Regions from separate parts of the Janibacter sp. LM genome, predicted to be linked through region 2. Evidence: riboswitches for the same ligand, from Rfam matches in the RefSeq annotation. Region 2 holds a riboswitch; the other holds the start of a gene.
The links. A riboswitch is a leader RNA that binds a small molecule or an ion and turns the genes downstream of it on or off. The one in region 2 is predicted to bind cobalamin.
Positions count from the first base shown of each region.

Region 1: another riboswitch for cobalamin. It lies ahead of ABC138_RS10235 (iron ABC transporter permease); the one in region 2 lies ahead of ABC138_RS01045 (magnesium chelatase subunit D family protein).

Region 1 is NZ_JBDIVG010000016.1:134,732-150,611, forward strand. Features, by position in the region: gene ABC138_RS10200 (type I restriction endonuclease) at 1-2,170, opposite strand, end outside; gene ABC138_RS10205 (hypothetical protein) at 2,175-3,404, opposite strand; gene ABC138_RS10210 (class I SAM-dependent DNA methyltransferase) at 3,401-5,374, opposite strand; tRNA gene ABC138_RS10215 (tRNA-Lys) at 5,711-5,783, shown strand; gene ABC138_RS10220 (MarP family serine protease) at 5,808-7,007, shown strand; gene ABC138_RS10225 (MFS transporter) at 7,004-8,254, shown strand; gene ABC138_RS10230 (S8 family serine peptidase) at 8,229-9,935, opposite strand; cobalamin riboswitch at 9,996-10,185, shown strand; gene ABC138_RS10235 (iron ABC transporter permease) at 10,228-11,286, shown strand; gene ABC138_RS10240 (ABC transporter ATP-binding protein) at 11,283-12,086, shown strand; gene ABC138_RS10245 (ABC transporter substrate-binding protein) at 12,083-13,129, shown strand; gene ABC138_RS10250 (enoyl-CoA hydratase/isomerase family protein) at 13,144-13,866, shown strand; gene ABC138_RS10255 (hypothetical protein) at 13,869-14,471, shown strand; gene pstS (phosphate ABC transporter substrate-binding protein PstS) at 14,668-15,783, shown strand.
Region 2 is NZ_JBDIVG010000001.1:205,828-221,707, reverse strand. Features, by position in the region: gene ABC138_RS01060 (dihydrofolate reductase family protein) at 1-476, shown strand, start outside; gene cobM (precorrin-4 C(11)-methyltransferase) at 455-1,231, opposite strand; gene cbiE (precorrin-6y C5,15-methyltransferase (decarboxylating) subunit CbiE) at 1,228-2,466, opposite strand; cobalamin riboswitch at 2,488-2,613, shown strand; gene ABC138_RS01045 (magnesium chelatase subunit D family protein) at 2,668-4,698, shown strand; gene cobO (cob(I)yrinic acid a,c-diamide adenosyltransferase) at 4,698-5,312, shown strand; gene ABC138_RS01035 (cobyrinate a,c-diamide synthase) at 5,309-7,840, shown strand; gene cobA (uroporphyrinogen-III C-methyltransferase) at 7,837-8,592, shown strand; gene ABC138_RS01025 (adenosylcobinamide-GDP ribazoletransferase) at 8,589-9,368, shown strand; gene ABC138_RS01020 (bifunctional adenosylcobinamide kinase/adenosylcobinamide-phosphate guanylyltransferase) at 9,365-9,910, shown strand; partial or broken gene cbiB (adenosylcobinamide-phosphate synthase CbiB) at 9,823-10,749, shown strand; gene ABC138_RS01010 (cobalt-precorrin-6A reductase) at 10,832-11,569, opposite strand; gene ABC138_RS01005 (hypothetical protein) at 11,601-12,014, shown strand; gene ABC138_RS01000 (HAD family hydrolase) at 12,011-12,802, opposite strand; gene ABC138_RS00995 (proline--tRNA ligase) at 12,814-14,604, opposite strand; gene ABC138_RS00990 (LysR family transcriptional regulator) at 14,642-15,550, opposite strand; gene ABC138_RS00985 (EamA family transporter) at 15,623-15,880, shown strand, end outside.

The DNA of each region.
Region 1 (15,880 bases), on a different contig from region 2:
ACGCCTCCTGGATCTCCTCGGCGGTGTTGGCGAAGTCCAGGACGAAGGTGTCCTCCTTGCCCGGGTGCATCCGGTTCAGGCGGGAGAGGGTCTGCACGGCCTTGACCCCCGCGAGCTTCTTGTCGACGTACATCGTGTGCAGCAGCGGCTGATCGAACCCGGTCTGGTACTTCTCCGCGACGACCAAGACCTGGTACTCCTCCTGGAACCGTTTGGGCAGCTGGGTCTCGGGGAACCCGTTGAGCATCGCCTCGGTGTAGGCGATCTCCGGGGCGTCGGGGTCCGTGACCGTCCCACTAAACGCCACCAGCGCGCGAAGGGGGTGGCTGCCCTTGTCGTAACCCTTGCGCTCGATGTACTTGTCGATCGCTTCCTTGGTGCGCACCGCATGCAGCCGGGAGCGGGTGACCACCATCGCCTTGGCCTGACCGTCGATCTTGTGCGCGGACTTCTGCCGGAAGTGCTCGACGATCACCTCGGCCTTGGCGTCCATCATGTACGGGTGCAGTGACGCGAACCGCGCCAACGCCGCCCGGCCCTTGGCCGAATCAACCTCGGGGTCCTCCCGCGGAGTGGCCGTGGCGAGCTTGTAGTACGTGGAGTAGGTCGTGTAGTTCGCCAGCACGTCGAGGATGAACCCCTCGTCGATCGCCTGACGCATCGAGTACGTGTGGAAGGGAACTCTCACCCCGTCGGCGTTGGTCTGCCCGAAGGTCTCGAGGGTCTTCGGCTTCGGGGTCGCGGTGAACGCGAAGTAGGACAGGTTCGACTGCTTGCCCCGGTTGCGGGCCGACTCGATTAGCGCATCATCCGGGGCCTCGCCCGCCTCGGCCTCGGCCTCCGCGGCTTCAGCCGCCGCCAACGCGTCGTCGTTGGAGGCCAGCACCTGCTTCAGCTTCTTCATCGAGTCACCCGTGGTCGAGGAATGCGCCTCGTCCACGATCACCGCAAACCGGCGGCCCGCGACACCCTTCGCCTCACCCTCGACGGCCTCCTCGGCGGCGAGCTTGGCGACGACAGGGAACTTCTGCAGCGTCGTGATGATGACCCGCGCCCCGTGCCCGGCCAACGCGTCGCGCAACTGGTCGGACTTGCCGTCGATCCGCACGATCGTGCCCGGCGTGTGATCGAGCCCCGCCACGGTGTCCTGCAACTGCCGATCGAGCACGCGCCGGTCGGTGATGACGATGACCTTGTCGAAGATCGGCTGGTCACCCGCGTCGTGCAACCGGGAGAGGGAGTGCGCTGTCCAGGCGATGGTGTTGGACTTGCCCGACCCGGCCGAGTGCTGGATCAACCGATCCACACCCGCACCGTCCTCGTACGTCGCCGCCAGGAGCGAGCGGACCGCGTGCCACTGGTGGAACCGCGGGAACAACACCCGATCGCCCTCGACGTGGATGAACGTCGCGATCAGGTCCAGCCACGCGTCCTTGTCCCAGACCTGCTCCCACAGGTACGCCGACTGGTAGCCCTCGCTCGGCGGATTGCCTGCCGCACCCGGATTCCCCGGCCCGGCGGTGCCCTGGTTGAACGGCAGGAACCGCGTCGCCTCACCCGCGAGCGTCGTCGTCATCGCGACCTGATGCGGGTCGACCGCGAAGTGCACCAGCGTGCGCTTGGCGAAGATCCGATCGTGCGGGTTCCGGTCGGTGCGGTACTGGTTCATCGCCTGCTCCAGCCCCTGCCCGGTCAGCGGGTTCTTCAGCTCCGCTGTGGCCACCGGCACGCCATTGACCACTAGCACCAGATCGAGCGAGTCCGCGGGTCGGGACTCCGAGTGGTGCAGCTGACGCACGACCGCGCACCGGTTCGCCTCGTACCGCTCCTGGAGCTCGGGAGCGAGGGTGTTGGCCGGCTTGAACCAGCACATCCGCACCGTCACACCGGAGTCCTTGACCGTCCCACGCAGCACGCTGACCGTGCCTCGGTGATCGATCGCGTCCGCGACGACCTTGACCAGCCGCTGCCGCGCCGTCGCCTCCCCGCCGTGGCGGGTCACAAGCTGCTGCCACGCTCTGGGCTGCGACTCCTGGACGAAGGCGATGACCTCCTCCGGGAACAACCCCAGGTCCCGGTCGTACGACGAAGGGGGCACCGCCCCCCACCCATGCGACGTCAGGTGCGTCTCGATGTTCCCCTCGAAGACCGCCTCGGTCGTGTTGCCCATCAGCTCACCCCGGAATGCTCGAACCAGCAGTCGACACGTCCAACTCACCCGTCACCGCCGCCGTGATCAACGACGACTTGTACTCGGTCAGCAGAACGAGAGACTGCCTAAGCGCAGACTGGTGTCCTTTCGAACGTTCCTTGACCGTTCGGGCAGCTTGTCCGATGCGTCGCTGCTCGGCACCGCTGGGAACGGGGAGCGGGACTCGCCTCAGGTCGCCGATGTTTATGCCTCTGATCGTGGCACCCGTGACCCGTTGCGCGATTTCACTCTGCACTGAAGGCGCTTCGAGAGCCGCTCGAAGCCAGTCGCGGTCACAGTTCCACGTGGCAATGCGCGCCGAGTCTTGAGTCAAATTTGCCTGGCGCAATTCCTTTGGCACAGAAGCAACTTCCCCGACACTCCCACGTATGGCGATAACGAAATCGCCGGGTTGGACCCGGCTCCGTGCGTAGGCAGCCTCGATCTTGGGGTCAGTCTGATTCAACTCAAGACGCGCGAGCCGCCCCGAGCCTATGTCGCCACCCTTGATGATGGGGACGCCCCCGGGATAGTGAGGTCCTGGCAGGACGATCCCATACTGGATCGGACGGGCCGGGTTCGTGAGTGCTTGTAGGGGACGGCGGCTCTGTGCTGGTGACTGTCCCACGAGGTCGTCCAAGCTCGCGGCGGCCTCTTCAACCGCGAGCTCCATCTGCTCGCGGCGGGCGGCGATGATCCGGTCGATCCGGGAGACCCGGTCGTCGAGGAAGTCCGCGATCCGCCGCTGCTCGTTCTGTGTCACGAGTGGGATCGGGGCGGAACGCAGGCCACTGAGACCGATGCCGTATCTGGATATGCCAGCAGCGTGGTTGCTGAAGTGCTCGAGTACCGGCCGGCTCCGCAACGCCCAGTTCAGGAATCGCCCGTGGGTCACGGAGAATGGTCGTGCGATGGCGAGGTGGTAGCCGCACACGAAGTCATCAGCTTCTCCGTCAACGAACGCTGAGACCCCAATGTCCTTCGGGTCCTCGGAGTCTTTCGTGAAGACTGAGTCGCCCACCTGCAGACGGTTCTTCCGGATCTCCTCGGCAGTCGCGGTCGCGCGCATCAGGTCTGGTCCGGGGCGGACCCGATCCTTCTTGTATGCGTCCGTGTAGTTGCACAGTTGGACTGGTAGCTCGCCTTCGATCGCGTGCTTGTCGACGCTGCTTGTCCACACATCGGCTACGTGACGAATCGGGACGGTCTTCACAGCCCGAGGCCCTTCATCCAGCCTTGAATCTGAGTCTCGAGATCCTTGATCTCGGCCGCGATCTCGCTGACCGGCCGTGGCGGTTCATAGACGTAGAACTGCCTGGTGAAGGGGATCTCGACGCCAACCTTGGTCTTGCTGTGGTCGAGCCACGCGTCGGGGACGTAGGGGTGGATCTCGTCGGTGAGGTGGCGTTCGGCCTCCTTCTCCAAGACAGCCGGGCGACTTCCTTCGTCGAGGTCGAAGAAGCCCTCTGGCAGGGGCACGTTCTCCTGGTCGCGCAGGTCCGGGTCCGGGTCCGGCTTGCCCTTCTTCTCGATCGCAGGCGCGTCCGGGTCAGCGGTAGCACAGGCCTTCGCGAAGATCTTCTTGTCCTTCGTCGACAACTCAGCTACCTCGGCGAGCAGAGCCTTCTCGGTCTCGAACCGGCGCCCCACCAAGTCCGCGAAGGCCGCGAAGGGCTCAGTGGCGACGGCCTCCGGGGTGACTTGCCACCTGCGCCGCAGGGGCCGCTCGACGGTGATGCGCTGGAAGCCGAACTCCTCCCGGACGAGCACCCGCACCCGCGGGTCATCCGCGAACTCATCCCGCGCCCCGCCGTACAACCGGGTGATCTCGGCGATCGCATCCGCTGTGAGCTCCTTTCGCTTGTCCCCGAGGGACTTGCGCATCTTGGTGCCCAACCCCCGACCGTCGACGAGCCGAACGAGGCCGCGGTCCTGCTCGTCCTTGCTGTTGGTCAGGATCCACACGTAGGTGGAGATGCCGGTGTTGTAGAACATCTGGTCCGGCAGCGCGACGATCCCCTCGAGGTAGTCCTGCTCGAGGATCCACCGACGGATCTCCGACTCGCCCGAGCCTGCCGCCCCGGAGAACAACGGCGATCCGGACAGGACGATGCCCACACGGGAGCCGGAGGGCTTCATCTTGGCCAGCATGTGCTGCAGGAACAGCAGCGACCCGTCCGAGACTCTCGGGATGCCTGCCCCGAAGCGCCCGTGGAAACCTTGGTTCTCGTGCTCGTCCTTGATCGGCTGGGCGTAGGACTTCCAGTCCACCCCGTATGGCGGGTTGGCGAGGATGAAGTCGAACCGCTCGCCGGGGAAGGCGTCCTGGGTCAGGGAGTTGCCGAAGGCCATCTGACCCGGGTCGGTGTCCTGCATCATCAGGTCCGACTGCGCAATCGCCCAGGTCTCCGGGTTCAGCTCTTGTCCGTACACCTGCACTCGCGCCGCGGGGTTGGCTTCGGTGATGCCGTGCGCGGCACCCATGAGCATCCCGCCCGTGCCAGCTGCGGGGTCGTAGACGGTGCGCACCGGCTTGGGGTTGGCGGCGAGCTCCTGCGAGGTCTCCCCGTGGAGGAGCAGATGGACCATGAGGTCGATGACCTCGCGCGGGGTGTAGTGCTCACCCGCGGTCTCGTTGGACATCTCGGAGAACTTCCGCAGCAGCTCCTCGAAGATGTAGCCCATCGCCTCGTTGCTCACGGCGTTCGGACGCAGGTCGAGGTCGGCGAAGTCGGCCAACACCGGGTAGAGGATGCCCGCGCGGTCCATGCGGGCGATCTTTGCGTCGAAGTTGTAGGCCTCGATCACGCCGTAGGCATCCGCGGACAGGCGGCGGATGTAGCTGGCCAGCTGCTCGGCGAGCTCCTTGTCGTTCTGGAGCATGGAGGTGAAGGTCAGCGGCGAGAGGCTGTAGAAGCGTTGTCCCGCTACGTGCTTGAGCACGTAGTCCATGCCCTCGTCCACGCTCTTCGCGGCGGACTTGCGGTCGCTTTCGAGAGCGCCCAGGCGGACGGCCTGGTCGAGCACGGCCTCTTTCGTCGGGGCCAGCACCGCATCCATGCGGCGCAAGACCAGCAGGGGCAGCATCACCGACCCGTACTCGTGCTGCTTGAACGTCCCCCGAAGCTTGTCCGCGACCTTCCACACGAACGCGACCTTGTCCGCGAACCCGACCGGCGCCATCTCTCTCCCTTGCCCTGGGCATGTGGTGGTCACCATACGGGCCAACGGACGAGCGTTGCCGAGTGGAGCAGACGATGTGGCTGAGTAGCGGCTTCAGTCGGTTGCAACGGTTGGGTCACGAGGCAAGGCCTTGATTGCGCGACGCCTCGAACCTCCGCACCGTGCAAGGTATGAACCCCAATACGCGCCCCGACCCCGCTCACCCCTTCGAGCTCCTCGACTCCCGAGCCCGGCCTGAACGGCCCGGCTCGACCTGTAACCTCCCCTCTGGGGTTTCTGTGTTGATTCTTCCCAGGGTTTTCCCCAGGGAAGTTCCAACTAAACTCCCCATCCCTCGGGCCTCTAGCTCAACGGTCAGAGCTGCGGACTTTTAATCCGTAGGTTGTGGGTTCGAATCCCACGGGGCCCACCCACCACGACAGGAGCGTGAGACGTGACGGCAGGCGTCGCCCTGGACCTCGTCCTCGTCCTGGCGCTCGCCCTGCACGCCGTCGCGATGTACCGGGTCGGGCTGGTCACCAGCGCCTTGTCCGTCCTCGGGTTGCTCGCCGGGGGCCTGCTCGCCCTGTGGGGGCTGCCCGGTGTCATCGACCGGCTGGGCCCCGTGGCCGACGACCCCCTGCTGCGCACCCTGGCCATGGTCGTCGGGGTCGTCGTCGTGGCCGGCCTCGGGCAGCAGCTCGGCGGGCTGCTCGGCGTGAGCCTGCGAGGGCTCGTCCGGCTGCGCCTCGCCCGCCATCTCGACTCGGTGCTCGGCGCGGCCGGTGCGCTCGTCGTGGGCGCGGTCCTCGTCTGGCTCGCGGCCGGCGCCGTGGTCGCTGCCCTGCCCGCGCCACCGGAGGCGATCACCTCCTCGCGGGTCGTCCAGGGCATCGACCGGGTCATGCCCGCCGGCGCCGACAAGGTCATGAGCAACGCCTACCGCTCGCTCGGGCCGGACGGCCTCCCCCGGGTCTTCACCGGCGTCGGCGCCGAGCCGATCATGCCGGTCGACCCGCCGTCGGCGGACGTCGTCCGGGGGCGGGGGATCGAGGCGGCGGCGGCCTCCGTGGTCAGGGTCGCCGGGCAGGCCGAGTGCGGCCGCGGGCAGACGGGCAGCGGCTGGGTCGCCGCGCCGGGCCGCATCGTCACCAACGCGCACGTCGTCGCCGGAGTCGACCACCCCTCCGTGCAGGTCGGCGGTACCGGCCCGGCCCATGACGCGACCGTCGTGGCCTTCGACCCCCGACGCGATGTCGCGGTCCTCGCCGTCCCGGGACTGGACGCCCCCGCGCTGCCGACCGGCCCGGCGCCGTCGCGCGGGGACGACGTCGTCGTCGCCGGGTTCCCGCTCGGCGGCCCCTACGACCTCGAGCCCGGCCGGGTGCGCTCCTCCCTCGAGGCGCGCGGCGCCGGCATCGACGGCAGCACCGGTGTCGTCCGTGACATCTACTCCGTCAACGTCCTGGTCGAGCACGGCAACTCGGGCGGCCCCCTGCTCACGCCTGCCGGGCAGGTCGTCGGGACGGTCTTCGCCACGTCCCGGACGCATGACCGCACCGGCTACGTCCTCACCCTCGACGAGACCCGATCGGTCATCGCGCAGGGCACGCGGTCGACCACAGCGGTCCCGACCGGGGCGTGCGTGTCGTGACCGACCTCGACCTCCACCTCGAGCGGGAGCGGGTCCAGCGCCGCACGCTGCGCGTCGTCGTCGCGAGCCAGGTGCTCGGCGGCGCCGGCCTGGCCGCCGGCATCGCGGTCGGGGCGCTGCTCGCCGAGGACATGCTCGGGTCGGAGGGACTGTCCGGCCTGCCGACGGCCCTGTTCACCCTCGGGTCCGCGCTCGCCGCCTTCCTCGTCGGGCGCTCGAGCCAGCGGCTCGGCCGCCGGGTCGGGCTCGGTCTCGGCTTCGCCGCCGGAGGGCTCGGCGCCGCCGGGGTCGTCCTCGCCGCGGTCATCGACAGCGTGCCCCTGCTCTTCGTCACCCTCTTCGTCTACGGCGCGGGCACGGCGACCAACCTGCAGGCCCGCTACGCCGGGACCGACCTCGCCCCTCCCGAGGGTCGCGGGCGCGCTGTCAGCGTCGCCATGGTCTCGACGACCTTCGGCGCCGTCGCCGAGCCCAACCTCATCGAACCCATGGGCAGCCTCGCCGCCGGCATCGGGATCCCCGTGCTCGCCGGGCCCTTCCTGCTGTCGGCGGTCGCCTACCTCGCCGCCGGCGCGGTCCTGCTGCTCCTCCTGCGCCCCGACCCCTATCTCCTCGCCCGGCGCATCGAGGCGGCGAGCGCGGTGGACGACGCGGCCGGGCCGGTGGTCGTGCCGCGGCCGGGCGTCGGGGCGTGGGTCGGGGCCGCGGTCATGGTCCTCACCCAGGTCGCCATGGTCGCGATCATGACGATGACCCCGGTGCACATGCGCGCCCACGACCACGGGATGGGCGCCGTCGGGCTCGTCATCAGCCTGCACGTCGCGGCGATGTTCCTCCCTTCGCTCGTCACGGGGGCGCTCGTCGACCGCGTCGGCCGCACCCAGATGGCGGTCGCGGCCGGCGTGACCCTGCTCGCCGCCGGCCTCGTCGCCGCCGTCGCGCCGACCGACTCGCTCGGGCTGCTCGTCCTGGCGCTCGTGCTCCTCGGGCTGGGTTGGAACTTCGGCCTGATCTCCGGCACCGCGCTCGTCGTCGACGCGACCGTCCCCGCCAATCGGCCGGGCACCCAGGGCACGATCGACGTGACGATCGCCCTCTCCGGCGCCGGCAGCGGCGTCATGTCGGGTGTCGTCATGGCCTCGACGAGCTACGCCGCCCTCGCCCTCGCCGGCGGCCTGCTCGCGCTCCTGCTCGTCCCCGTCCTGCTGTGGGCGAAGGGGGTCAGCGCACCGCCCGTGCCGCGTTGACGACGCCCTCGCCGAAGATGCCGTTGCGCTCGGTCGTGCCGACGCAGCGGACGCTCCCTTCGTCCGGGGGGCACGGCGCATCGGTGGCGCTCTGCTCCAGCTTCGCCGCGACGTCGGCAGGGGCCATCCGGTCGCCGTGGGCGCTGATGACCAGCGCGGCGACGCCCGAGGCGTGCGGGGAGGCCATCGACGTGCCCTGCAGCCAGGTGTAGAGACCACAGCGGCCGTCGGGGTCGGGATCGGTGTCGCCGATGCCGGTCGGGCAGCCGCGCACGACGCGCCGCGCACCCTCCTCGGTCACCCGCCCCCGGTCGTCGATCGCGCCCTCCGCGAGGGCGAGGTCGCGCGGCATCGCGGACAGCACGCCGCCCATGCCGTCGGTCTCCTCGCCACCGGGTGCCGCCACGTCGACCTGGTCGCGGTCGAGCACGGAGGTCCAGTTGGAGAAGGTCGAGCGCTGCCCGTCCTCGTCGACCGAGGCGACACCGATGACGTGCTCTCCGTCGAGGGGGAGGCGCTCGCAGCGCTGCGGGTCGACGCGCCGGGAGCGGGTCTCGCCGCCGTAGTTGGGGCTCGTGTCGTCGCGGCGGGCGGCGCCGACGTCGCTGGACTCGTTGCCGGCCGAGCTGATGAGCGTCACGCCGGCCTCGTGGGTGAGGTCGTGGGCACGGTGCATGAGCTCGATCGCCACGTCCTGGGCGTCGGCCTGCTCCGGGGTGTCGCCGGGGGCGCCGCCCCGGCAGGCGAGCAGCCACGGGTCGAGGTAGAAGCTCATGTTGACCACGTCCAGGCGCTGGTCGGCCGCGTGCGTGAGCGCGTTGACCGTGGGGCCGAGGAAGAACATCCCCGAGTCCTGACCGGCGCGCAGGTCGACGAGGGTGGCGCCGGGCGCGACGCCGATGACGCCGAGGTCGTTGGCCGCGGCGGCGATGGTCCCCGCGACGTGTGTGCCGTGGCCGTTGTCGTCGGTGCCGACGGGATCGACGCAGCCCTTGCTCTCGCACCGCCCGTCGAGGTCGACGATGTCGGCGACGAAGCTCTCGGACAGCTGCGTGTCGAGCACCGGTGCGAGGTCGGGGTGCGTGGCGTCGACGCCGGTGTCCATGACGCCGACGCGCACCTCGCGCCGCCCCTGCGTCACCTGGTGCGCACCGCTCGCGTCGATCGTCTCCATGCCCCAGAGGAACCCGTCGAGCGGGTCGCCGCCCTCCGGCGCCGCGGGGGGCGAAGGGAGGTCCCGCGCGGGTGTGGTGTCGCCGGGCGTCGGCTCGGCGGGCGGCTCGGGCGTCCACCCGGCCTGTCGGTCGGTGACGGCCGCACCGACCCCCTCGATCGCCTCGGCGCGCTCGGCGACGTCGTCGTCCTCGCTGCGCAGCGTGATCATGCCGACCGCGGAGTTGGTCGAGGTGAGGTCGAAGCCGTCGGCCTCGAGCGCGTCGGCGACCTGCGTGGTGTCGCCGGGCTCGTCGACGAGGACGACCCAGTCACGGCCCTGCGCCGGTGGGTCGAAGAGCTCGAAGGAGGACTGCGCCCGCGTGCTCGACGGCGTGCTCGACGGCGTGCTGGAGCTGCTCGTGGGGTCGCCGTCGTCGGAGGAGCCCTCGAGGAGCGAGCAGCCGCTCGCCGCCAGGGCCAGCGTCGCGGCGCCCGCCGCCATGGCCGTCCACCTGCGTCGCTGCACGTCGTCCCCCTTCGTCCCTGCCGGAGGCAGCAGTCTGTCAGAGGCGTCGTCACGGCCCACCGTGCGTGGCGTAGGGTCGGCCCCGAGTCAGACGCACATCCGTGCAGAGGGAATCCGGTGCAAATCCGGAGCTGTCGCGCAGCGGTGAGGGTGACTGACGAGGCACGTCCACTGGACCCACGTGGTCCGGGAAGGAGCCCCGTCGGGACGAACCCGAGTCCGAAAACCTGCTGGCTCGCTCGTCATCCGACCGGGCCTCGCGATCTGGGCCCCCGATGCACCTGGAGCCCTCGTGTCCCATGACCGCCCCGGCGGCCGCCGCGTCCCTGTCGTGCCGCTGCTCGCCACCCTCACCGGCCTGACCCTCGTCAGCGCCGTGGTCTCGCTCGCCCTGGGCTCGGAGCCGCTGCGCGTCGGTGGTGTCGTCGACGTCCTGCGGGCCCGGCTCACGGGGGTCCACGGACCCGACCCCACGTACGACACGATCGTCTGGGAGCTGCGCGCCCCGCGCATCGTCCTGGGCATGGTCGTGGGCGCGGGCCTGGCCGTGGCCGGCGCGTGCATGCAGACCCTCGTGCGCAACCCGCTCGCCGACCCCTACCTCCTCGGTGTCTCCTCGGGTGCGGGCGTCGGCGCGACCCTCGTCATCGTGCTCGGGGTGCTCAGCGGGTTCGGGGTGTGGGCGCTCTCGCTCGGCGCCCTCGCGGGCGCGTTGGTGGCGACGGCCCTCGTCCTCGGGGTCTCGCTGTGGCAGGGCGGGATCACCCCCCTTCGCCTCGTGCTGACGGGCGTGGTGATGTCTGCCGCCTTCTCCTCGGTCTCGAGCTTCCTCGTCTTCTTCAGCGCCGACCCGCGGGCGACGCAGTCGGTGCTCTTCTGGCTGCTCGGCAGCCTGTCCGGGGCCGTGTGGGACCAGGTGCTGCCGTCCCTGCTCGTCGTGGCCATCGGGCTGGTCGTGCTCCTGGCGCTGCACGCCTGGCTCGACGCGCTCGCCGCCGGGGGCGACGTCGCCGCCGCGCTCGGGGTGCCGGTGCGGGCCCTGCGGACCGGGCTCTTCGTCCTGACCTCCGTGCTCGTCGGCGTCCTCGTCGCGGTCTCCGGCGGTATCGGGTTCGTCGGTCTCGTCGTGCCGCACCTGGCGCGCCTCCTCGTCGGCGCGCTTCACCGCAACGTCCTGCCGGTCGCCGCGGTGGGGGGCGCGCTCCTCATGCTCTGGGTCGACGTCGCCGCCCGGGTCGTCGTGCGCCCGCAGGAGATCCCGCTGAGCGTCGTCACGGGCCTCGTCGGGGCGCCGATCTTCCTGCTCCTCCTCGGCCGTCGTCACTACACCCACTCCGGGGGCGGCGCATGAGCCACCTCACCTGCCACGGCCTCGCCTGCGCGGTCGGCGGCCGCACGGTCGTCACGGACGTCGACCTGAGCGTCGCGAAGGGGGAGATGCTCGCCCTCGTCGGCCGCAACGGCAGCGGCAAGTCCACGCTCGTCCGCACCCTCGTCGGGCTGCTCCCCGCGGTCGCCGGGACCGTCCACGTCGACGGCACCGACCTGCGTGGCCTCACCCCGCGCCGGCGCGCCGGCCGCCTCGCGTACGTCGGCCAGGAGGAGGGCCCGCCCGAGGACCTGCTCGTCGGTGAGATGGTCGCCCTGGGTCGCGTCCCGCACCGTGCACCGTGGTCGGTCGGGGCGAAGGGGGAGCACCACCTCGTCCTCGATGCCCTCACCGCCGTCGGGCTGGCGCACGAGGTCGACCGGCCCTGCCAGCACCTGTCCGGCGGCGAGCGCCGCCGCGCGATGCTCGCCCGCGGGCTCGCCCAGGGCACCGACCTGCTGGTCCTCGACGAGCCGACCAACCACCTCGACATCCACCACCAGATCCAGCTGCTCGACACCGTCCGTGGGCTCGGGCGCACGGTCCTCGCGGCCGTGCACGACCTGTCCCTCGCGGTCTCGCACTTCGACCGGGTGGCCGTGCTCCACGAGGGTCGGCTGCACGCGGTGGGGGAGCCGACCGAGGTGCTCACCCCGCAGCTGGTCCGTGAGGTCTTCGGGGTCGAGGCCGTCCAGCTCACCGACCCGGCGACCGGTCGGGTCCACCTCTCCCTCGGCCCGGGCGCCCTGCCCGTGGCCGCCGACCGGAAGGCGCTCGCATGACCTCCCTTCGTCCGGCCCGCGCCGCCGCGGGCGTCCTCCTCGCCGGGACCCTGCTCGCCGCCTGCGGGAGCTCCGAGACCCGTGACGTCCCGCGCCCGGCCGAGGTGACGCTCGACAACTGCGGCACGGAGGCGAGCTTCCCCTCGCCGGCGCAGCGGATGTACGTCGCGGGCGACGGCAACCTGCTCGCGATGGTGCTCTCCCTCGGCGCGCAGGACCAGGTCGCCGGGGTGAGCGGCCTCGACGGTTCGCGGCGGGCGCTGTCGACGGCCTACGGTGCCGACGTCGTGGACGGGCTGCCGGTCGCGACCAAGGACTACCCGAGCATGGAGAACGTCATCGCCAGACGGCCCGACGTCATGCTCGCCGGCTGGAGCTACGGCTACTCCGAGGACAGCCGGCTCACCCCCGACCTCCTGCGTGAGCGGGGCGTCGCCGGGTACGTCTTGTCGGAGAGCTGCCGCCGGACGGACGGCCGCCGCGGGACGATGCCCCCGTGGGAGGCGCTCGAGGCCGACCTCGACAACCTCGGCGCGATCACCGGTCGCGAGGACGAGGCGAAGGGGGTCACCGCCGACATCTCCCGCCGGCTGGCCGCGCTCGAGGAGGCCCCGCAGGCGACGGAGGCACCGACGGTCTTCCTCTTCGACTCCGGCACCCAGCAGATCTTCACCTCCGGCGCCTACGGGGCACCGCAGGCGATCATCGAGGCCGCCGGGGGGCGCAATGCCACCGCGGGCGTCAAGGACACGTGGACCGAGGTGTCGTGGGAGGAGCTGGTCAGCTCGCGCCCGGACTACATCGCCTTCGTCGACTACGCCGGGCAGAGCTACGAGGACAAGGTGCGGGTCCTCGAGTCCAACCCGGCCACCCGCGACCTGCCCGCCGTCACGGAGGAGCGCTACCTCAACCTGCCGATCTCGGCGTGGACGAGCAGCCCGCTCAACATCGACGCGGCGGAGTCGCTGCGGCGCGGGCTCGAGGAGCACGACCTCGTGCCGGCGAGCCCCATCGAGCCCGAGCACGACCTGGCGGTGCGGTGACTATGGTGGATCGCGTGGGAGTCACGTACACGGCATCAGAGCGTCTGGCACGCATCGTCCTCGACCGGCCCGAGGCCGGCAACGCCCTCGACCTGGCGATGGCCCGGCAGCTGCGCGACCGGCTCGAGCGCGCCCTCGGCGACCCCTATGTCGACATCATCGTCCTGACCGCCAACGGGCCCGACTTCTGCGTCGGCTCCGACACGACCGAGGCCGAGCAGGCCGACGACCCGACCACCGCGGTCTTCGAGCTGGCGGCGGCCCTCGAGGAGCTCTTCGCGATGCTCAACTCCTCGAGCAAGCTCGTCCTCGTCGGCGTCCACGGTCGGGCCATGGGCTCCGGCCTCGGCCTCGTGCTCGCCGGCGACCTCGCCTTCTGCAGCAACGACGCGAGCTTCCGGGTCTCGCCGCAGGGCGGCACCGGGGCACCCGACCCGGGGCTGGCCTGGCTGCTGCCCCGCGCCATCGGGCAGCAGCGCGCCCTCGCCTTCGGGCTCGGCGGTCGCACGCTCGACGCGTCGACGGCCGACGACTGGGGCATCGCCGAGATCGCCCCGGACGGGGACGTGCCCGCGGCGCTGAAGGACGCCGCCGACAACCTCGGCGGCAAGCACCTGTGGGCCAACTCGGAGATGCGGCGTCTGCTGCACGCGTCGTGGGAGACCTCGCGCACCGAGCTCTCGCAGTCCGAGGCCGTGACCCTCGTGCGCGCCCTGCTCATGCGCAACAAGGGCTGAGCGTGTCCGAGCCGGGCAAGCCCCGGCGTCCGCTCCACTTCGGGCCGGACGCCATGGAGGCGCACGGCGGCACCCTGCCCGACCCCGCCGAGACGGCCGAGGCCGCGCACGCCGCCGCGCGCACCGTGGTCGACGCCGGTCGTGGCGATGCCTCCCCGGCCACGACCGACCGGCTCGTGCGCCTCGTCGACGACCTGGGCATCGACACCCTCGCCCAGCTGTGGGCCGGCCGTCCCGCCCGCAGCCTGCCGGGCGCGCTGTGGCGGGTCTACGTCCTGCGCACCTGGATCCAGCGCGCCCCCGAGGTCGCTGCCCGCGAGTACGGGGCCGGGCTGGCGGTCGCGGAGGTGAGCCACGCGATCGCCGGTGTGGTCGACCCGCCGCGTGCGGGCGAGGTGCGCGAGCTGTCCGACCGCATCCTCTCCGGCGTGTTCGACGGCGACCTCGCCGTGGCGCTGGAGCGCGCCGCGGCCTTCTGCCGGGTGGTCGCGACCGGCAGGGCCCACCTCGAGGACGGCGACCTCGTCGCGGCCGCGTCGATGGTGACGACCGCCGAGGACCTCGAGGCGTGCGCGCGGTTGTGGCGGCGCGACGCGCTGCACTGATCGGCTGCCTATCCCGAGATCGGCCGGCGCGCGACTCCAGCGGGCACTGTGCAGATGTGGTTCACCAACTGTTCACCGTTTGCGAGCCGACCGGACACCGGGGCTACCTACCTTCGGGACGTACGACCACGGCGGTCGCGGCGGGCTGCCCTCGTCGCGCGTCCGTGTCCCACCCCTCCAGAGAGGTTCGACAGACGTGATTCGCTCCACCCGCAGCCGCAAGGTCCTGACCGCCACCGCTGCTCTTGCACTCTCGTTCTCGATGGCCGCGTGTGGCGCGGGCAACGAGGGCGGCAACGACTCCTCCGGCTCCAGCGAGGGCGAAGGCTCCTCCGCCGCCGGCTCGATCAAGGGCGCCGGCGCCAGCTCCATGGAGAAGGCCCAGAACGAGTGGATCGCCAAGTTCACCGAGGAGGCCCCCGACGCCACCGTCGAGTACGCCCCCGACGGCTCCGGCACCGGCCGTGAGAAGTTCATCAACGGCGCCGTGGACTTCGCCGGCACCGACTCGGCCATGGACGACGAGGAGATGGCCTCCGCCAAGGACAAGGGCTGCACCGGCGAGACCATCCAGTTCCCGGTCTACGTCTCGCCGATCGCCGTCGCCTACAACCTCAAGGGCGTCGACAGCCTCAACCTCAGCGCCGACGTCATCGCCGACATCTTCTCCGGCAAGATCAAGACGTGGGACGACCCGGCGATCGCGAAGGAGAACGAGGGCGTCGAGCTCCCCGACACCAAGATCACCCCGGTCAACCGCTCGGACGAGTCCGGCACCTCGAAGAACTTCTCCTCGTACCTGGCCGAGGCCGCCCCGGAGAACTGGAAGCACGAGCCCGAGGACGTCTGGCCCATCAAGGGTGGCGAGGCCGCCAAGGGCACGTCCGGTGTCGTCGACACCATCGGCGCGGGCGAGGGCAACATCGGCTACGCCGACGCCTCGCAGATCGGTGACCTCAAGGCCGCCAAGATCAAGGCCGGCGAGGAGTACATCGAGTACAGCCCCGAGGCCGCCGCCAAGATCCTCGAGAGCGCCAAGCGCGTCGACGAGGCGAGCAAGACCAACTACGCCGTCAAGCTCGACCGCGGCAACGCGGGCGAGGGCGTCTACCCGGTCGTCCTGGTCTCCTACGCCGTCGCCTGCACGGACTACGAGGACCCCGAGGTCGCGGGCACCGTCAAGTCCTACCTCGAGTACGCCGTGTCCGAGGACGGCCAGGCGGCCGCCTCCGAGGCGGCCGGTTCGGCCCCGCTGAGCGAGACCGCGTCCAAGAACGCCACCGACGCGCTGGGCCAGATCAAGACCGACTGACTAGCGTGACCCCAGGGTCGTCTCCGATCGGCCCTGTGGCTGCTGAGCAGTCACAGGGCCGATCGGTCTGTCGCCCCCACGTCTCACCCTCCCCCTG
Region 2 (15,880 bases):
TCCTGCCGACGGTCGGGGCGGTGGTCTGCGGGGCCAACACGTACGCGTGGCTGCACCGGGAGCTGACGCACGACGGGTCCGACCTCGTCTGGCCCTACGAGCAGCCCTCGTGGGTCGTCACCCACCGCGCCCTCGACCTGCCGAAGGGGGTGACCTCCTTCGCCGGCGACGTCCGGGAGCTGCACGCGACCGCGACGCAGGCGGCCGCCGGCCGGGACGTGTGGATCGTCGGGGGCGGTGACCTCGCGGGCCAGTTCGCCGACGCCGGGCTGCTCGACCGCGTCTGGGTCCACCAGACGCCCGTGACGCTCGGGGCCGGCGCGCCGCTCCTCCCGCGCCGGTTGCGCCTGCAGCGGCTCGAGGTCAGGCGCGACGGCCAGTTCACCGCGATGCTCTTCGACGTCGTCGGTCCAGAGCCTCGACGCGTCGGGGACGTGGACGGCGCGGCGGCGGTCTACGCCGAGGGCGGGCCCTGACGGTGGCCGTCGAGGGCGGCCACGCGACGGCACGAGTAGAGGTGCGACTCGACGAAGTCCTCGGCGCGCAGCGCCCAGCCGACGACGATGATCGCGGCCTGCCGCAGGTCGTGGGCCTCGACCTGGTCGGCGATGTCGGCGAGCGTACCGCGCAGGACGATCTCCTCCGGCTGCTCGACGCGGTAGGCGACGGCGACGGGGCAGTCGGCGCCGTAGTGCCCGGCGAGGCGGGCGGCGAGCTCGCGGGCACGGCGGACCGCGAGGTGCAGCACGAGCGTCGCGCCCGTCGCGGCGAAGGCCTCGAGCGACTCGCCACTCGGCATCGCGGTCGAGTCGCGCTGCGCGCGGGTGAGGACCACGGACTGGGCGACCTCGGGCACGGTGAGCTCGCGGCCGAGGCGCGCGGCGGTCGCCGCGTAGGCGGGGACTCCGGGCGTGATGTCCCAGGGGATGCCGGCCGCGTCGAGCCGCCGGGTCTGCTCGGCGATCGCGGAGTAGACGGAGGGGTCGCCCGAGCACAGCCGGGCGACGTCCTGACCCCGCTCGTGGGCGGCGACCAGCTCGCTCGTGATGCCGTCGAGGTCGAGCTGCTGGGTGTCGACCAGGCGCGCGCCGGGCGGGCAGTGCTCGAGGACGGCGGCGTCGAGGTAGGTCCCGGCGTAGAGGCACACCGGGCTCGCCGCGAGCAGGCGCGTGGCGCGGACGGTGAGCAGGTCCGCGGCCCCGGGGCCGGCGCCGATGAAGTGGACGGTCATGTCGGGTCCTCGGTGGGTCGGGTGGCGGCGAGCTGGACGACGGCGCGGGCGGGCGTCCACGACAGGTAGCGGCCGAGCGGGACGGCGCGCTCGACGGCCAGGCGGGTCAGCTCCCCACCGGTGCGGGCGTGGGTGGCCAGGAGGGCCGACTCCCCCTCGAGCGTCACCGCGTGCGCGACCAGCCGACCACCGGGACGAAGGGTGGCCCATGCCCGGTCGAGCAGGTCCGGGTCGAGCCCCCCGCCGACGAAGACCGCGTCAGCGGGAGGGAGAGAGGTCAGGTCGGTGGTCGTCGTGTCGCCGACGAGCACCGCGACGCGGCTGGCGAGGCCGAGCGTCTCGGCGTTGGCGGTGATGCGTGCGGCCCGCGTGGCGTCCCGCTCGACGCAGGTCGCGGTGGCGCGGTCGGCGGCGAGGCACCACTCGAGGGCGACCGAGCCGTTGCCCGCGCCGAGGTCCCACAGGTGGGCGCCGACCGTCGGGCGCAGCCGCGCGAGCCCCGACGCCCGGACGTCGCGCTTGGTGAGCTGGCCGTCGTGGTCGATGAAGTCCTCGGGACGTCCGGGCACCGGTCCGGCGGTGGCGGCGGCTGCGGCCGGGTCGCTCGCCCGCGTCTCGAGGCAGCACAGGACGAGGTCGGGCGTCGTCCCGGTGAAGTCGTCCGCCCGCCCCGAGCGGGCGCCTTCCAGCGGGCCGCCCAGGTGCCACCGAGCGGTGAGCGTGCTGGCGCCCCAGCCGTGCTCGGTCAGGAGCACCCCGAGGCGTGCCGGGTCCGCACCGGTCGAGCACAGCACCACGAGACGGGCACCGGGCGCCAGGTGCGGCAGCACGACGCGCAGGTCGCGCCCGACGGTCGTCACGACGACACTCTCCTCGGCCGACCAGCCCTGCCGGGCCCGGGCGAGGGCGTCGCTGCCGACGTGGGGCTGGATGCTCACGGCGTCCTCGCCGAGCACCTCGATGAGGGTGCTCGCGATGCCCGAGCGGAGCGGGTCTCCGCTCGCGAGGACGACGACGTCGTCGGAGGCGGCGAGGAGGCCGTCGAGGAACTCACGCAGGGCCGGACGCAGGGGGCTCGGCCACGGCACGAGCCGCACGTCGTCGGCGACGTGCGCACCGACGAGGTCGAGGTGGCGCCGGCCGCCCACGAGGGTGGTGGATCGGCGGATGCGGCTGCGCCGCCCTTCGTCCAGGCCGGCCCAGCCGTCGTCCCCGAGGCCCACGACGTCGATCACGGACGCCCACCCTAGGCCCCCGCGCCCTTGTGGCATGCTGGCGCCCGACGCTGCACCGAGGAATCCGGTGAGAATCCGGAGCGGTCCCGCCACTGTGATGCCCTGCACGGGCCAGCCAGGGCATCGGTCGGCCGTCCGTCGGGGCGACCCGCTCCCGACGTCCGTCGTACGGCGAGCGTGGACACTCGCCAGGAGGCACGAGTGACTGCTCCGACCTTTCCCTTCACGGCCCTCGTCGGCTCCGACGAGCTGACGACCGCGCTGCTGCTGAGTGCCATCTCCCCCGAGATCGGCGGCGTGCTCGTGCGCGGCGAGAAGGGCACCGCCAAGTCGACCGCCGTGCGCGCCCTCGCCGCGGTCCTGCCCGAGCAGCACGTCGCGCGGGAGTGCCGCTTCGGCTGCGACCCGGACCGGTCCGAGGACTGCCCCGACGGTCCCCACGAGGGCACCGCGACCACCCGGCCGGCACGTCTCGTCGAGCTGCCCGTCGGCGCCACCGAGGACCGCGTCGTCGGCTCCCTCGACCTGCGCCGTGCCCTCGGGGACGGCGAGGCCGCCTACCAGCCCGGTCTGCTCGCCGAGGCCCACCGGGGGATCCTCTACGTCGACGAGGTCAACCTCCTCCACGACCACCTCGTCGACGTGCTCCTCGACGCAGCGGCCATGGGACGCAACACGGTCGAGCGCGACGGCGTCTCGATCTCGCACCCGGCGCGCATCACCCTCGTCGGCACCATGAACCCCGAGGAGGGTGAGCTGCGTCCCCAGCTGCTCGACCGCTTCGGCCTGACCGTGCACGTCGCCGCCAGCCGCGACCCGCACGTGCGCGCCGAGGTCGTGCGGCGTCGCCTCGAGGCCGACCTCGACCCGGTGGCCTTCGCCGCCCGGTACGCCGGCTCCGAGGTCGAGCTCACCGCCCGGCTCGCCGCGGCCCGCGCCGCCGTCCGCGGCATCCGGCTCGAGGAACGCACGCTGCGCACCATCGCCCGCGTCTGCGCGGGGTTCGACGTCGACGGCATGCGCGCCGACATCGTCACCGCGCGCACCGCCCTCGCCCACGCGGCCTGGCAGGGCCGCGACCACGTGACCCGCGAGGACATCCGCGCCGCAGCGCTGCTCTCCCTGCCCCACCGCCGCCGTCGTGCCCCCTTCGACGCGCCGGGCCTCGACGAGGACCTGCTCGACCGCCTCCTCGACGAGGAACCCGAACCCGAGCCCCCGGGCGGCGGGGACGGGCCCGATGACTCCCCGCAGGGGGGGCCAGCCGACTCCGGCCCTGACTCGCCAGATGGATCACACCGCCCGCCGGCCCCCGACGCGGCACATGATTCACCGGACGAGTCAGCGGCGAAGGGCGACGACACCCCCACCGAGCCGGCGGCAGGATCCACCCCCAGCCCGACGGGCACCGCGGCCGCCGCCGCGCCCTACCGGGCCCGCCGGCTCGAGCTCACCGGGGTCGGCTCCGGCCCGACCGGCCGCCGCTCCCCCGCGCTCACGCCGCGCGGCCGCACCGTCGGTACCCACCCGGCCGGGCAGGAACCGGCGGGAGCGGCGATCCACCTGACCGCCACCCTTCGTGCCTCCGCGGCCCGGCGGGCGAGCGCCCGTGGACCCGCCCGGGTGACCGGAGACGACCTGCGCCACGCCGTGACCCGGGGGCGCGAGGCCAACCTCGTGCTGCTCGCCGTCGACGCCTCCGGCTCGATGGCCGCACGCAAGCGGATGACCGAGGTCAAGACCGCCGTGCTCTCGCTGCTCCTCGACGCCTACCAGCGGCGCGACCGGGTGGGACTGGTGACCTTCCGGGGGGGCTGCGCCGAGCTGGCCCTGCCGCCCACCTCCTCCGTGGAAGCAGCCGCCGCCCGCCTCGCCGAGATGCCGCACGGTGGCCGCACGCCGCTCGCCGAGGGCCTGACCGAGGTCGCCAAGGTCGTTGCGAGAGAACGGATCCGCGACCGCCACCAGCGTGCGCTCGTCGTCCTCGTCACCGACGGGCGGGCCACCGCCGGGCCCGACGCGCTCGTCCGCGCGCAGCGCATCGCGGACGCGTGGGCGGGGACGGCGGAGACCGTCGTCGTCGACTGCGAGTCCGGCCGGTTTCGCATGGGGCTGGCCGGCGACCTCGCCCGCCGCATGGGCGCCGAGCACGTCCCCCTCGAGCAGGTCGCCGCGAGCGGTCTCGTCGAGATCGTCACCGACCGCACCGGACCCCGTAGGAGCGCTGCCTGATGGCCCAGGGACAGACCCCCGTCACCCCGCAGGACGGACTGACGACGCGCCAGCGCCGCAACCGCCCGCTCGTCGTCGTCCACGGCGGCACGGGCAAGGGCAAGTCGACCGCCGCCTTCGGGCTCGCGCTGCGCGGCTGGAACCAGGGCTGGTCCATCGGCGTCTTCCAGTTCGTCAAGTCCGCCAAGTGGCGCATCGGCGAGGAAGAGGTCTACAGGACCCTCGGCCGCGTCCACGAGGAGACGGGCGAAGGGGGCCCGGTCGAGTGGCACAAGATGGGCTCCGGCTGGTCGTGGTCACGCCGGGCGGGCAGCGAGGAGGACCACGCCGCCGACGCCCGTGAGGGCTGGGCCGAGATCAAGCGTCGCCTGGCCGCCGAGTCCCACACCGTCTACGTCCTCGACGAGTTCACCTACGTCATGAAGTGGGGCTGGGTCGAGCTCGACGACGTCATCGACACCCTGGTGGGCCGCCCCGGGTACCAGCACGTCGTCATCACCGGGCGTGACCCGCACCCGCGCCTGCTCGAGATCGCCGACGTCGCGACCGAGATGACGAAGATCAAGCATCCCTTCGACGCCGGCCAGAAGGGCCAGAAGGGCATCGAGTGGTGACCCTGCCCCGGGTGCTCGTCGCGGCGCCGGCGTCGGGCCACGGCAAGACGACGATCGCCGTGGGGATCATGGCCGCCCTCGCCCGGCGCGGCCTGGTCGTCGCGCCGGCCAAGGTCGGGCCGGACTACATCGACCCCGGGTACCACGCCCTCGCGACCGGGCGTCCGAGCCGCACCCTCGACCCCTGGCTCGTCGGCGAAGGGAGGGTCGCCCCCCTCCTCGCCCGCGGAGCCACCCACCCGACGCCGGCCGACGTCGCCGTGCTCGAGGGCGTCATGGGGCTCATGGACGGGCGGCTGGGCGCCGACGGCTTCGCCTCGAGCGCCCACGTCGCGACGCTCACGCGCACCCCCGTCGTCCTCGTCGTCGACATCAGCTCGACCTCGCGCACCGTCGCCGCGACCGTCCACGGACTGGCGACCATCGACCCCGGGCTCGACGTCGTCGGGGTCGTGCTCAACAAGGCGGGCACGCCGCGCCACGGCGACGAGGCCCGCCGCGCCGTCCAGGGCGTCGGCGTCCCCGTCTGGGGTGTGCTGCCCCGCGACGCCGCCATGCACGTCCCCTCCCGCCACCTGGGGCTCGTCCCCGCCGCCGAGCGCGGCGAGGCCGCCGCGACCCTCGACCACATCGCCACCGTGGCCGAGGAGCACCTCGACCTCGACGCCCTGCTCGCCGCCGCCCGCACCGCGCCCGACCTCGGTGCCGAGCCGTGGGACCCGGTTGCGGCGCTCGCGCCCTTCGAGACGCTTGCTGCGCAAGCTCCTCAGGGAGCGGTGGGCGGGGGCCTCTCGCAGGGAGCGAGCCAGCGGCCCGTCGTCGCCGTGGCCGGGGGCCGGGCCTTCACCTTCCGCTACCCCGAGACGGTCGAGCTGCTCGAGGCTGCCGGCGCCCGCGTCGTCGAGCTCGACCCCGCACGCGACACCGCCCTGCCGAGAGGGACCTCGGCGCTCTACCTCGGCGGTGGCTTCCCCGAGGTGCACGCCCGTGCGCTGGCGACCAACCGCGTCCTCGTGCAACAGGTGCGGGCCGCGATCGACGCCGGCATGCCGACCGTGGCCGAGTGTGCGGGCCTGCTCTACCTCGCCGAGACCCTCGACGCGCACCCGATGGTCGGGGCCGTGCCGGCGACCGCCGCGATGGGCCGGCGCCTGACCCTGGGGTACCGCGAGGCGACGTCCCGGGTCGACTCGGTCCTCGGCCCCGCGGGCACCCGCGTGACCGGCCACGAGTTCCACCGGACCGTCACCACCCCCGCTGCCGGACCCGACGCCGCGTGGCTGCTGGACGACCGCCCCGAAGGATTCGCCCTCGACCCCGGACGCACCGGCCGCGCCACCCTCGTCGCCTCCTACCTCCACACCCACTGGGCCGGCTCGCCCCAGGTCGCAGCGTCCTTCGTCGACGCCGCAGCGGGCTGGCAGGGTGCCCGGCCGGGGCTGCCCTTCGAGGCTCGCCCGCAGAGCGGGCTCGCACCTCAGGGAGCGTCGGTCGAGGCTGTAGACCCCCTGCGCCACCACGGGGACGCCGAGGTCGGCGAGGACCTCATCGACCTGGCCGTCAACGTGCGGACGGGGCATCCCCCCGCGTGGCTGGCGCGCGCCCTCGCCGACGAGCTGACCCACGTCGCGGCCTACCCGGACCCGACCCGGGCCCGCGACGCGGTGGCTGCGCGGCACGGGCTGGCGCGGGAGCAGGTGCTGCCGACGAGCGGCGGGGCGGAGGCCTTCACCCTGGTCGCTCGCGCCCTGCGACCCCGTGACGCGGTGGTCGTGCACCCGCAGTTCACCGAGCCGGAGGCGGCACTGCGAGCGGCCGGGCACGGCGTGCGCCACGTGCTGCTGCGGCAGCAGGACGGCTTCGCCCTCACCCCGGCAGCCGTCGAGCAGGTCGGCGACGCCGACCTCGTCGTCATCGGCAACCCGACCAACCCGACCGGGGCCCTCCACCCCGCGCGGACCCTGCGCACCCTGGTCCGGCCGGGCCGGGTGCTCCTCGTCGACGAAGCCTTCATGGATGCCGTCCCCGACGAGGCCGAGTCGCTGCTGCCCGGTGATCTCAGCGGCATCGTCGTCGTCCGGTCGCTCACCAAGACGTGGGCGGTGGCGGGCCTGCGGGCCGGGTACGTCGCCGGTGACCGGGACCTCGTCGCGGCCCTCGCCACGCACCAGCCGCACTGGTCCGTCGGGTCGCTCGCGTTGCGGGTCATGACCGAGACGGTCACGCCGCCGGCGCTCGGCGAGGCCGCGCGGGCCGTCGAGGAGACCGGTCGCTGGCGCGCCCACCTGCTCGCGGGGCTGCGGGACCTGGACGTCCCGACGGGGGGCGAGGCGGCCCCCTTCGTCCTCGCGCAGGTGGGTGACGGCGTCCACGAGACGCTGCGCGGTGCCGGCTGGGCCGTGCGCCGGGGCGATACTTTCCCGGGGCTCGACCCCACCTGGGTGCGGATCGCCGTCCGTGACCCGCACACCATCGACGGGCTCCTGCGCGAGCTCGGCCACACCCTGCAGCACCGGAGGACCGCATGACCGACGCCACCACCACCCCCGCCGGGCGGGTCATCCTCGTCGGCGGGGGCCCCGGCGACCCCGGTCTGCTCACGGTCGCCGGGTGCGACGCGCTCGCTGCCGCGGACGTCGTCGTCACCGACCGGCTCGCGCCTCTCGCGGCGATCGCCGAGCACGCCCCGCAGGCCGAGGTCGTCCACGTCGGCAAGATCCCGCGCGGCCCGTTCACCCCGCAGGAGCGCATCAACGAGCTGATCCTGGAGCACGCCCGCGCCGGCCGGACCGTCGTGCGGCTCAAGGGCGGGGACGGCTACCTCTTCGGACGTGGAGGTGAGGAGTGGAATGCCTGCACCGACGCCGGGATCCCCGTCGAGATCGTGCCGGGCGTCTCCTCCGCCTTCTCCGTCCCGGCGCTCGCCGGGATCCCGGTGACCCACCGCGGCCTGTCGCAGGGCGTCGCGGTGGTCTCCGGGCACGTCTCCCCGGAGGACCCGCGCAGCGAGGTCGACTGGGCCGCGCTCGCCACGTCCCGGCTGACCATCGTCGTGCTCATGGGGGTCGCCACCCTCGGCTCGATCGCCGAGGCGCTCATGGCCGCCGGGCTGCCCGCCGACACCCCGGCCGCCTGCGTCGCGGACGGGGCCAGCCCGCAGCAGCGGGTCGTGCGGGCGCCGTTGTCGCAGATCGCGACCGAGGCGGACGCAGGCGGCTTCGCTCCCCCGGCCATCACGGTCATCGGCCAGGTCGTCGAGGCATTGCACGGGGTCTCGTGAGCGCCCTCGGCGAGGGGTACCGGCTCGCGCTCGGGACCTTCACCCGCATCCCGAGCGGCGAGGTCTCGACCGAGCGCGCGGTCGCCCGGGCGGCCCTGCTCCTCGCCCCGCTGGCCGTGCTCCCGCTCGCCGTCGGGGTCGGGCTCCTCGGGTGGAGCGTCGAGGCCGGCGTCCCCCCGTGGGTCGCGGCCGGCCTCGCCCTCGCCCTCCTCGCGTACGGCACCAGGGCCATGCACCTCGACGGTCTGGCCGACACGGTCGACGGGCTGGGTGCCGGCTGGGACCGTGAGCGGGCGCTCGAGGTCATGCGAAGGGGGGACCTCGGCCCCATGGGTGCCGTCGCCCTCGTCCTCGCGCTCCTGCTCCAGGCAGCCGCGATGGCCGAGCTCTTCACCGCCGGGTGGCGCGGCGGGCTCGTCGTCGCCGCACTCGTCGTGGCGTCGCGAGCGACGTGCGCGCTGCTGTGCGCCGCGGGGAGCCGGCCGTCCGAGGGCTCGAGCCTGGGGAGGGTCTTCGTCGGGACGGTGCCGGTGGCCGCCGCCGTCGGCCTGCAGGTCGTCACCGCGCTCGTCGTGCTCGCGGCGGCATGGCCGCTCGTGGACGGACCGGGCGCGCTGCTGCTGGGCGGGAGCGCCACCGCCGTGGGGGCGCTCGCGGTCCTGGCGCTGGCCGGCCGGGCGCGACGGGTCCTCGGCGGCGTCAACGGGGACGTCCTGGGGGCGGGCGTGGAGATCTCGTTGGCCGCATCCCTCGTGGTCGGGTCGGTGACGTGGTGAGGGTCCTCGTCACCGGAGGCGTCCGCTCCGGCAAGTCCCGGCACGCGGAGTCGCTGCTCCTGCCGCCCCACCTGCCCGACGGGGCCACGGTCACCTACCTCGCGACCGGCCCGCGGCGCGACGACGCCGACTGGGGGGCCCGGGTCGCGGCCCACCAGCGCCGCCGACCGGCGACCTGGGGCACCGTCGAGGCGTCCGACGCGGCCACGGCCCTGCGGGCGGCGAGCGGGCCCGTGCTCCTCGACTGCCTCGGGACGTGGCTGACCGCCCAGCTCGACGAGCTCGCGGCCTGGGAGGCGCCGGAGGAGGACTGGGTCCCTGCCCTCGAGCACCGCGTCGCTGACCTCGAGTCCGCCTGGCGCGCATCCCCCTTCGTCATCGCGGTGACCAACGAGGTCGGGTGGGGGCTGGTCTCCGAGCACCGGTCCGGTCGGATCTTCGCCGACCGGCTCGGGTGGCTCAACCAGCGGATCGCGGCCTCGGCCGACCGGGTCGACCTCGTCGTCGCCGGGCAGGTGCTGACGATCAGGGGTCAGGTGTGAGGACCGACCCGGTGGTCGTCGGGCTCGCCCTCGGCTGGGTGGCCGACGCAGCCCTCGGCGACCCTCGTCGGGGCCACCCGGTCGCCCTCCTCGGCAGCTGGGCCGGCTGGGTCGAGGCCCGCACCCACCGCGACTCCCGCGCGGCCGGCGTCCTGACCGAGGTCGTCGTCCTCGCCCCCGCCCTCGCGCTCGGGGCCGTTGCCCAGCAGCTGCCCCCGCGTGCCCGGGCCGGCGCCACCGCAGCGCTCACCTGGGCCGCGCTCGGCGGCACCAGCCTCGGCCGCGAGGGCCTCGCCGTCCACGCGCTGCTCGCGTCAGGTGACCTGCCGGGCGCGCGCACCCGCGTGCGCAACCTCGTGGGGCGGATCACCGACGACCTCACCGAGGACGAGGTCGCCCGCGCCGCGCTCGAGTCGGTCGCGGAGAACACCTCGGACGCCGTCGTGGGCACCCTCGTCTGGGGCGCCGCACTCGGCCCCCTCGGCATCGTCCTGCACCGTGCGGCCAACACCCTCGACGCGATGCACGGTCACCGGACACCCCGCTATGCCCGGTTCGGCTGGGCCGCCGCACGACTCGACGACGTGCTGGGCTGGCTGCCGGCGCGGGCGACCGTCCTCGCCACCGCCGCGGCGCTCCCCCTTCGCTCCGGTGAGGTGGTGCGCACCGCCGTCCGCGACGGGAGGGCGCACCCGAGCCCCAACGCCGGGCCGGTGGAGGCGGGCTTCGCCGCCGCGCTGGGGGTGCGGCTCGGGGGCCGCACCGTCTACGCCAGCGGGGCGGAGGACCGCGTCGTCATGGGCCACGGACCCGCCCCGACGACCGCCGACCTGCCCCGCGCCGTCGCCCTCGCGCGTCGCGTCGGTGTCATCGCGCTGGCCGCGGCCGTCCTCGTGCGCCAGGCCGTGCTTCGACGGACCCTCACGCAGCGATCCAGTCCGCGGCCGCCTCGGGCGTCGACACCTGCTCGACCCCCTTCGCGCGCGGCGGGCGGGCGACGACGACCACCGCGACGCCGAGGCTCCGGGCGGCGTCGAGCTTGGCCACGGTGTAGCTGCCTCCGGAGTCCTTGGTCATGAGCACGGTGATCCCGTGCTCGCGCATGAGCGACTCCTCACCGGCCAGGTCGTAGGGACCGCGCGAGCGCAGGACCGTCCACGCGGGCGGCAGCGGCTCGTCCGGTGGCTCCACGAGTCGCACGACGGCGGGGCGGTCCCGCCAGGCGTCGACGTGGTGGTGCAGGGTCTGCCGACCGGTCGTGACGAAGGGGACGCCCCCCACCTCGTCGGCCGCCTCCCGCGCGGCCGGGTGCGTGTCGACCCACGTCCACGACCCGGCATCGGGGTGGTCACCCCAGCCGGGCCGCGCGAGGCGCAGCAGCGGTAGGTCCAGCGACGAGCAGGCCTGCGCTGCATGGGCGCCCATCGTCGTCGCGAAGGGATGCGTGGCATCGACGACGGCCGACACCCGGTGCTCGGCCAACCACCGCGCCAGCCCCTCGGCCCCGCCGAATCCCCCGACCCGCACCGGTCCGACCGGCAGGCGCGGCCGGGAGACGCGACCGGCGAGCGAGGACGTGAGGGGCACCCCCCTCGTCTCGAGGCGGGCGGCGAGGTCACGGGCCTCGGCGGTGCCGCCGAGGATCAGGACGTGCATCATGCGGCCACCCTGTCACGTGGGACGGTGGGGCATGACGACTCCCCTGCGTGCCCTCGCCCAGGTCGTGCTCGGCGCCTTCCTCGTGCTCGCCGGCACCGCCCACCTGACCTTCGCGCGCACCGAGTTCCGGGCCCAGGTGCCGCCGTGGGTGCCGCTGGACGTCGACCTCGTCGTCCTGGCGTCGGGTGTCGTCGAGATCTGCTGCGGCGCAGCGCTGCTGCTCGCGTGGCGACAGCCGCCCCGGGCCGTCGTCGGGGCCGCCGTGGCCCTCCTCTTCGTCGCCGTCTTCCCGGGCAACATCGCCCAGCTGACCGAGCACCGTGACGCCTTCGGCCTCACGAGCGACACGAGCCGGGCGGTGCGCCTGCTCTTCCAGCCCGTCCTCGTCGTGTGGGCGCTGTGGTGCACCGACGCCGTCGGCTGGTGGAGGCGTCGTCGGGCCTAGCCCGCGAGCCACCCGTCGACGATCGTCAGCACGTCGAGCAGCTCGTGCGCGACGCCGTCCGGCTCGGCGTCGACCGTCACCTGCTGGTCGGTCGGGATGTCGCTGTGCGGCACCCAGATCGCCCGCATGCCGACCTCCTGCGAGCCGAGCACGTCCTCGAAGAGCCGGTCACCGACGTAGACGGACGAGGTAGCGGCTACCCCGATGGCCGCGCACGCGGCCTCGAAGGCCTCGGGGTGCGGCTTGACCACGTTGATCTCGGACGAGTAGACGTCCCCGTCGATGAGCTCGAGCACGCCGTCCCGCTCGAAGATCTCGCGGTGGTACTCACCGCTCCAGATGGTGTTGGAGAGCACGCCGACCTTCAGCCCGCGGTCGCGCAGCCCCTGCCACAGCGGCCGCACCTGCCGGTCCGTGTGGGTGTGCGGCTCCCAGAACCGTCGGTAGGCCGCCAGGGCGACGTGGTGCCGGTCCTCGCGCGGGTCGATGCCGGCCTCGCGCAGGATCCCGTCCAGGTGCGCGCTCGAGCGGTCCTCGGCCCGACCGCGCCGCCAGGCCCGGTCCTCCACGGCGTGGATCCGGTCCGCGAGCTCCTGCGCCCGGTCGAGGTCCTCCTGGGGCACGTCCGCCGAGTCGATCGGGATGCCGTGCACCTCCCGGGCGAAGACCCGCCACTGCTGGCCCAGGTCGATGGTGTGCCACGGCGTGAGCGTGCCGCCCCAGTCGAAGATCACCGCCTCGACCGGCCCCGCCTCGGGGCGCTCGTGGACGGTGAGGGGGTGACGCATCTCCTCCAGGCTCACGCGCCGGCGCCCCGCACCTCGGCGACCAGGGCCTCGACGGCCTCGGCCACCGCGACCTCGCGCCGGTCGCCGCTGCGACGGTCCTTGATCTCGACGACGCCCTCGGCCAGCCCCTTGCCGACGACGAGGATCGTCGGGACCCCGACGAGCTCGGCGTCCTTGAACTTCACGCCGGGGCTCACCTTGCCGGCGCGGTCGTCGTACAGGACGCTGACCCCCTTCGCCTCGAGCCGGGCGGACAGGTCGGCGGCCGTGGTGAAGATCTCGTCCGTCTTGCCCGCAGCGACCACGTGCACGTCGAAGGGGGCCAGCGCCCGTGGCCACACGAGACCGGACTCGTCGTGGTTGTCCTCGGCGATGACACCGACGGCGCGCGTGACGCCGACGCCGTACGAGCCCATCGTGACGGTGACGAGCTTGCCGTTCTCGTCGAGGACCTTCAGCCCCAGCGCCTCGGCGTACTTGGTGCCGAGCTGGAAGATGTGGCCCATCTCGACGCCCCGCGCGAGGGTCAGTGTCCCCGTGCCCGTGGGGCTCGGGTCGCCCTCCCGGATCTCGGCGGCCTGGATCGTGCCGTCGGCGGTGAAGTCGCGACCGTGGACCAGGTCGATGACGTGCCTGCCGTGCTCGTCCGCGCCGGTGACCCAGGCGGAGCCCTCGGCGATCGACGGGTCGAGGAGGTACCGGATGCCGCTCGGGCGCTCGGAGCCGAGCACGCCGGGCCCGATGTAGCCCTTGGCGAGCGTCGGGTGGTCGGCGAAGTCCTTCTCCTCGAAGGCCTCGACCTCCGCCGGGGAGACCTGCGCCTCGAGCCGCTTGGCGTCGACCTCCCGGTCGCCGGGGACACCGATCGCCAGCGGCTCGCGCCACGGCTCGTCGTGCTCGGCGTCGGCGGGGTGGACCAGCATGACGATGACGTTCTTGAGCGTGTCCGCGGCCGTCCACGCGCGCCCGTCGGTCCGGGGGTGGTTCGCGTTGAGCGCCGCGACGAGCGTCTCGATGGTGGGGGTGTCGGGGGTGTCCTCGACGTGGGCGGGACCGACGGTCACCTCGACGGGCGGCGCTTGCGGGACCTCGACGGCCTCGACGTTGGCCGCGTAGCCGGAGGCGTCCCGCACGAAGGTGTCCTCGCCGTTCGGGCTCACCGCGAGGAACTCCTCGCTCGCACTGCCGCCCATGGCGCCGGAGTCGGCGTGGACGATGACGTACTCGAACCCGAGCCGGTCGAAGATCTTGATGTACGCGTCACGGTGGGCGTCATAGGCCTTCTGCAGCCCGGCCTGGTCGATGTCGAAGGAGTAGCTGTCCTTCATGATGAACTCGCGCCCGCGCAGCACGCCGGCGCGCGGGCGGGCCTCGTCGCGGTACTTCGTCTGGATCTGGAAGAGGGTGAGCGGCAGGTCCTTGTACGAGGTGTACATGTCCTTGACCGCGAGGCAGAACATCTCCTCGTGCGTCGGGCCGAGGATCATCTGCGCGTCCTTGCGGTCGACGAGCCGGAAGAGGTTGTCGCCGTACTCGGTCCAGCGGTTGGTCGCCTCGTACGGCTCCTTGGGCAGCAGCGCCGGGAAGGAGAGCTCCTGGCCGCCGATGGCCTCCATCTCCTCGCGGACGATCGCCTCGACCTTGCGCAGGACCCGCAGACCGAGCGGCAGCCACGTGTAGACGCCCGGCGCCGCGCGGCGGATGTAGCCGGCCCGGACGAGCAGCTTGTGGCCCGGCAGCTCCGCGTCCGCCGGGTCCTCCCGGAGGGTACGCAGGAAGAAGGACGACATGCGGGTGACCACGAGAGCTGCTCCTGGTGGGACGAAGGGGTGTGCCCGATCAGGGTATCCGCTCACCCACGAGCGCCGCCCCGGCAGAGACCAACCGGGCGGTGACGAGCCGGACCGCGGCCCGCTCGGCCCGGTCGGGCCGGGACAGCGCGACGATCCACCGGGCGGACCGCACCCCGGTGAGCGGGACGAGGGCGAGCTCGTCGGTCGTGCGGGTCGTGTACCGCGGCAGGAGCGCCAGGCCCAGCCCGGAGGCGACCAGGGCGGCGACGAGCTGGTTGTCGCGGACGCGCAGGCGCCGGTCGATGCGGCGTCCACAGGCTGCTTCGATCCGCTCGAGCACGGTGTCGAAGGGGTAGTGCTCGGGGACGGCGATCCACGTCTCGTCGACGACGTCGCGCGGTCGCAGCTCGGACCGTCCGGCGAGCGCGTGGTCCGCTGGCACGGCGACGTCGAGCGGCTCACGCACGAGGACGGTGCTGCGCAGACCCTCGCCCCCGGCGGGGACCTCTCCCGTCAGGGAGTGGGCCACGACGATGTCGGCGTCCGCGGCCGCGGCGGCGTAGTCGTGCTCGGCGAGGTCCAGGTCGTCGATCTCGATGCTCACCGAGCTGGCGGCCAGCATCGTCAGTGCCCCGGGCAGCAGGGCCGTCAGACCGCTCGGCAGACCGGCGATCCGCACGCTCCCCACGGGCGCGCCCCGGTGCTCCTCGAGCCGCGCGGCGACCCGGGCCATGGCCGCGCTCACCTCGTCGGCGCCGTCCGCGAGCAGCGCCCCCGCCTCGGTGAGCCGCAGCCCGCGACCGTCCGGTTCCACGAGCGGCACGCCGGCAGATCGCTGCGCGGTGCGCAGCTGCTGCGACAGCGCCGACGGAGTGCGGTGCGTGGCCGCGGCAACGGCCGCCAGGCTCCCGCGCTCGCGCAGGTCCCGCAGCAGCTCGAGGTGCCGGATATCCATGCAGGGAGCCTACGTGGACCGTGCACAATGATTCGCTTGTCCTGCATGGTCGGGTCAGCGCACCATCAACTCGTGCCCGTCCGCCACCGCCTCCTCGCCGTCGTCGTCGCCGTCCTCTGGGGCGCCAACTTCATCGCCATCCACGCCTCGCTCGAGATCTTCCCGCCCTTCTTCTGCTCGGCGCTGCGCTTCCTGCTGCTGGCGATCCCGACCATCGCCCTCGTCCCCCGCCCGCAGGTCCCCACGCGCTGGCTCGTCGGGTACGGCATCGGCTTCGGCATCCTGCAGTTCGCCTTCCTCTACCTCGCGATGGACGTCGGCATGCCGGCC